2 linked regions of the Laspinema palackyanum D2c genome follow. The protein of the gene in region 2 interacts with the protein of the main gene of each other region in a pairwise test. Links are inferred from orthologs where the notes say so. Each region holds a gene or a part of one and is shown on either strand. Other genes may lie near its edges.

What was found. Proteins that work in one complex are often made in the same cells at the same time.
Region 1: the proteins of crtE (region 2) and purT interact in binary tests that used the Escherichia coli proteins (3 or more experiments, as listed by UniProt). The link is inferred for Laspinema palackyanum D2c from one-to-one orthologs.

What each region holds. Positions count from the first base shown.
Region 1 is NZ_JAMXFD010000042.1:728-3,620, forward strand. The notes cover bases 70-2,887. They hold purT (formate-dependent phosphoribosylglycinamide formyltransferase), read right to left. Parts: upstream 2,159-2,887; coding sequence 980-2,158; downstream 70-979. Other genes in these bases: pyk (pyruvate kinase), read right to left, coding at 2,339-2,887. Outside these bases: more of pyk, read right to left, coding at 2,888-2,893. UniProt on the Escherichia coli protein: Involved in the de novo purine biosynthesis. Catalyzes the transfer of formate to 5-phospho-ribosyl-glycinamide (GAR), producing 5-phospho-ribosyl-N-formylglycinamide (FGAR). Formate is provided by PurU via hydrolysis of 10-formyl-tetrahydrofolate.
Region 2 is NZ_JAMXFD010000001.1:15,819-18,870, forward strand. The notes cover bases 76-3,052. They hold crtE (geranylgeranyl diphosphate synthase CrtE), read right to left. Parts: upstream 2,039-3,052; coding sequence 1,112-2,038; downstream 76-1,111. Other genes in these bases: NG795_RS00080 (hypothetical protein), read left to right, coding at 76-448; NG795_RS00085 (divergent PAP2 family protein), read right to left, coding at 641-1,096; folD (bifunctional methylenetetrahydrofolate dehydrogenase/methenyltetrahydrofolate cyclohydrolase FolD), read right to left, coding at 2,333-3,052. In the rest of the region: more of NG795_RS00080, read left to right, coding at 1-75.

The DNA.
Region 1 (2,893 bases), on a different replicon or contig from region 2:
TTAAACATTTTAAGGGATTCTCCTTGTGATTAATTTCTAATTGATTGCCTTGATTCATTATTTAATCAGGCAATATATAAACCCTATTTTTAACGATTTAAACGCTAAACTAAACAACAAAAATAGCTAAAAATTCTAAAAATTTAGTTAGTATTAATAGAAACTGGGTTTTAATTTTTAAATTGGGCCTCCGACTTTAATAGCTAAAGCAATGAAAGAATGCTTAGTCTTGACAGAAGCCAAGACTAAGACACGCCGATAGTAGGAGGGTTTATTTAGAAACTGTTAATATTATGCGACAATAAAAGGAAAAACCGGCTCCCTCACTAGAGAGATTTATCCCTCATCCCCCAGACAGAGTGATCCCGAATCCGGCTTTCTGACATTTTGCACCATTCTCAACACCGGGGTGGGTTTTAAAACGATTGGCCGCCTCATAGCTAAAGTCGTCTAAAGATTACTCTCAACAACCGGCGGGGGTTTAAACCTTTTAGCCTGTAGAGGCGCTTTTATAAGCGCCTCTACGGCGGGGGATAAATCCCCCGCCTAATAGCTAAAGTCGGTTAAAAACCGACTGCAAGTCTGATACACTGGCGACAACCGGCGGGGGTTTAAACGATTGGCCGCCTCATAGCTTGCATTCGGTTAAAAACCGACTGCAAGTCTGATACAGTGGTGTTTTCAGTCGGTTTCAACCGACTTTAGCTGTTAGGCCGCCAATCGTTTAAACCCCCGCCGGGTGTCGCCACTGCTGCAAGATGTTGGTTTCAACCGACTTGATTCTGTTAGGCCGCCAATCGTTTAAACCCCCGCCGGTTGTCGCTTTGGGAGTCATAGATTTAGGGCATTGGTACCCGATTAAAGAAGCAGTAACCAAAACCAGGGTTTTGGCTCAAATTGGGTGTTCAGGGGCAGAAATTTTGTCAAAAACCCCAGCTTTTCCCCCTTCCTGTACCGATCGCCTAGGCTTTTTTGGGTATTATTTGCCAATTTTCACAGTATTAGCGGCCCGGGTTGCTTTTGCCCTAGCTTCTGCAATGGTTTGACCTTTTGCCAAAGCGACTCCCATGCGGCGGTAGGGACGAGAATCGGGTTTACCAAATAATCTTAAATCAACATCCGGTTCTATCAGGGCATCGGCGACCCCTTGATAAGAAATTGAATCCGAATGCTCTTGGGCTAAAATAACGGCACTCGCAGAAGGACCAAATTGTTCAATTTTGGGAATAGGTAACCCTAAAATAGCTCTGAGATGAAGTTCAAACTCGTTGAGATTTTGAGAGATTAGAGTCACCATGCCGGTATCGTGGGGACGGGGGGAGAGTTCGGAGAAAATCGTCTCATTTTGGGTGATAAAAAACTCAACGCCGAAAATACCGGCACCGCCTAAAGCATCGGTGACTTTTTGAGCGATCGCCTCCGCTTCTTGGATTCGTTCAGTTGAAATATCTGCCGGTTGCCAAGATTCTTGATAGTCGCCGCGTTCCTGACGATGACCGATCGCCGGACAAAACAACGTGGGACGATCCCACTGGCGGATTGTCAGCAGGGTAATTTCCAGTTCAAACTCAATGAATTCCTCAACAATTAGCTTTTGAGTATCCCCTCGGGAACCGGCGATCGCATAGTTCCAGGATGCCTCCACTTCGCTGCGATCGCGAACGGTAGATTGTCCTTTTCCCGAAGAAGACATCACAGGTTTAACCACATTGGGAAATCCAATTTGTTCCGAAGCGGCGATTAATTCTTCTAAGGTGGTAGCATAAGCATATTTAGCGGTTCTAATGCCTAATTCTCGATGAGCGAGTTCCCGAATGCGATCGCGATTCATCGTGTAGTTGGTTGCCTTCGCCGTGGGAATGACAACAATGCCGCGATCTTTTTCAAATTCGAGTAATTTTTCCGTGCGAATGGCTTCAATTTCAGGTATAATAAAATTGGGCTGATAGTGATTTACGATTCGTTCCAAATCGTCGGGATTTAGCATAGAAATCACTTCAGAATAATCCGCCACTTGCATCGCCGGAGCATTGGCATAGCGATCAACGGCAATCACGGTATTCCCGAGACGTTGAGCGGCGATCGTAAACTCTTTCCCAAGTTCGCCAGACCCGAGCAGCATTAATTTTTGAGGTAAACGCATCGAATTGATTCCCAATTGACTGGACTGCCACCTATTTTAAACCGTTTATTGTCAAATTCAACAGAAGGGAAGCGAGGGTTCCAACCGTTTACTGCTGTTTCATCCCTTTAAAACCATAATGTAGAGACGATTCGCTTTCTCGCCTCTACATTGAGGGTTTAGGGGTAAAGATTGCGGAAGTCCTGTTTTTTGCCCCTAAACTGCATAACTTTCCCCAATCCGATGCACTTTAATCAAGTTAGTTACCCCGGTAATTGGGAGGGGTAACCCGGCAATAATCACCACGAGGTCTCCTTTTTCGACGAATTTTTGTTCAAGGACTGTTTTTTCTAATAAAACAATCATTTCATCGGTATTAGAGACCTCTTCCAGTTGTAAAGATTGTAAACCCCAATATAGAGCGATGCGCCGTTGAATAAACTCATCCGTAGTGACAGCGATCGCTGGGATAGATTGGCGATATTTCGACAACAACCGAGCAGTGAATCCATGTTCGGTAAAGCAAATCAGCGCCTTGGCATGGAGATTTTCAGCCAGTTGGCAGCCCGCATGAACCACCGAGTTGCCAATCGGATATGCCTCAATTCCCGTCACATATTGTCGGGAAGAGGTTAACTGAGCCTCGGCAGTTTCTGCAATCAGCGCCATTGTTCTCACCGACTCAATGGGATAATCTCCCACTGCCGTTTCTCCCGACAGCATCAGAGCATCTGCTCCATCATAAATCGCATTGGCAATGTCCGAGACTTC
Region 2 (3,052 bases):
CACGGTTTGTAACTATGTGAATGAAACCGTCACCCGTCTTGGGGGGTTTGGAAGGGCGGACCAGGCCCAAGAATGGGCCCAGTATGTGAATACTCAAGTCGGAATTGCCGCTTATGTAGTCCGTCCTGCCGGTGTGGCGGCTACCCCCAGTCCTCTCCCGGTCATCCCCTCGCCAGGGGCCTACAATCCGCAACCCCTAGGAAACGGCTATGCCGTCTTGGTGGATTTTTTCAGTAATCCCCAAGTCGCTGGGGACTTGTGGCAAATCTTGAGAACTGATATCGGATTAGTCTCCTACGGACAACGGCCTTATCTGTTAGCCGAATGGACCAGTCAACAAAACCGGGCCAATGAGATCTTGCGAATCCTGAGCGATCGCGGTTTTTTTGCAACCGTCGTGGATAGCGGTAACGTGTTTTTATTAGACGACGCCGTTCGCTTGGACTAATCCAGTCTATGTTCCCCTCCCTATGTCTTGGGGAGGGGACCAGAGGTGGCTCAATCAGTTCAGGTTAGTTAGGGAACTCCAAAAAATAAAACCCGCAAAACGTTCGTAGTGACTCCTTGAGGAGTCATCTTTAAAGAAACCCCGTCAAGGGGTTACTACGAACGTTTATATGATTTTTATTTTGCAATCCCCTTAATAAGCCTGACCTGCAATATAGGCAATACAAACCCCTAAAATCGCCCCGACAATCACCTGAAACGGAGTGTGCCCGAGGAGTTCCTTCAAACGGGCTTCATTCAAATCGTGGTCTTCACTAAAAAACTCATCCACAATTTGGTTGAGAATCCGGGCTTGCTTTCCAGCCGCTTGCCGGACTCCTGCGGCATCATACATCACGATCACCGCAAAAATTGTAGCCAGAGCAAACTCCGTACTATTCCAGCCTGCGGTTTGGCCGATGCCGGTTGCTAACGCGGTAACCAAAGCGGAATGAGCACTGGGCATTCCGCCCGTTTCCACCATAACGCGAAAATTAAACTTACGATTTCTCGCGAGTTCGATCGCTAACTTTGCTGATTGAGCGATCAAACAGGCTAGGGTTGCAACCAGCAGCACGCGGTTGTCGATGATATTGCCGATCTCCTGCATGGTGTTTTACGCCTTTTAATTACTGCGGTTGGTGATAAAGTCCGCGAGGGTCAGGAGGGGGAGAGCTTTATTACCAAAACTCGCCAATTCTGCCTTAGCCTGCTCAATTAATGCTTGAGCCTGCCGAGTCGATTCTTCTAACCCCCAAATACTGGGATAAGTCGCCTTTTGCGCCTGCAAGTCTTTTCCTGCGGTTTTGCCCAACTCTTCCTGAGTCTTGGTAATATCGAGAATATCATCAATGATCTGAAAGGCTAATCCAATATTTTGGGCATACCGGGAGAGTCGTTGCACATCTTCATCAGACGCGCCTCCTAAAATCGCCCCACAAACCACACAGGCTTCGAGTAAAGCCCCGGTTTTATGGGTGTGGATAAAATGGAGGGTTTCTACAGAGGTATCAGTTTTGCCTTCGCATTGCAAGTCTACGACTTGACCCCCAACGACGCCATCGGCCCCAAAAGCATGAGCTAATTGGGCGATCGCCTTTAAAACCCGAGGTGCCGGAACATTCTGAGTTTGGGTTGCCACCACTTCAAAGGCATACACCAACAACCCATCCCCGGCCAAAATCGCGATATCTTCTCCGTAGACCTTGTGATTCGTCAGTTTACCCCGACGGTAATCATCATTATCCATCGCCGGAAGGTCATCATGGATTAAGGACATGGTATGCACCATCTCCAAGGCACAAGCGGTTGGCATCGCCATATCCACCGTACCCCCAACCAGTTCACAACTGGCTAAACACAAAATCGGACGCAGACGCTTGCCACCCGCCAACAGGGAATAGCGCATCGCCTCATAAATTGTTTCCGGGGCCTTGATCGGCAGAGATTGGTCCAGTGCAGCTTCTACCAAAGCCTGCCGTTCCCCTAAATACGTTGATAAATCAAATTCGGATTGTTTCCTTGCGGAATCCGTATCATTGGTTAAAACCATCCCTTCCTTCCTCGTACTTGTCTTATGAGCTGACGATTCCACCGCTGGAGGCGGTTGGCATTGATGATGAGCTTACGCTGCTTTTGGCACCATTTACAAGTGATCTCGGCGACTAACCCTAACCCTAGCAACTGGGCTAACTTTGGGCGCTTGCTGCTCCTTGAGTCTCAAACTATTGTAAGGGTTTGAGGTATTTTTACCACTTGAATTTTTTGAAACCCGATAGGGCGAAAAAGGGAGTTCTAAGGGGCTACTTTTGGCTCCCTAAGAACTCCCCCGCTTAAAACTCCCTGTTTACTCTAATCCTAAGCGCCGGATATAACTTTCCACGGTATTCTGTAACAGCAGAGTCACGGTCATGGGTCCAACCCCCCCGGGAACTGGGGTGATAAATCCAGCCACATCTTTGGCGGAGTCATAGTTGACATCCCCGGTTAGCCTTGATTTTCCTTCATAATCGGTGACTCGGTTGATGCCAACATCGATGACGATCGCCCCGGGTTTGACCATATCAGCGGTGATCAGTTCAGGACGTCCGACGGCTACCACTAGGATATCTGCATGGCGGGTAATTGCGCCTAAATCCGGCGATCGCGAATGCGCCATTGTGACAGTTGCATCCGCTGCCAACAACATTAAGGCGATCGGTTTACCCACCAGAATACTGCGCCCGACAATCGTCGCCTGTTTGCCTTTGGGATCAATGCCATACTCTCTGAGTAGGGCCATCACCCCGGCAGGAGTGCAACTACATAATCCCGGTTCCCCGCGCATCAACCGTCCCAAATTCACCGGGTGCAAACCATCCACATCTTTATCGGGATGGATGTGATTAATGGCAGCAACAGCATCGAGATGTTTTGGTAACGGCAGTTGCACCAAAATTCCATCAACGCGATCGTCCTCGTTGAGTTCAGCGATCGCCTGCATCAATTCTTCTTGAGTCGTTTCCGTAGGGAAATGCCGTCCGTATGAAGCGATCCCTACTTTGCCACAGGACCGTTCCTTGTTGCG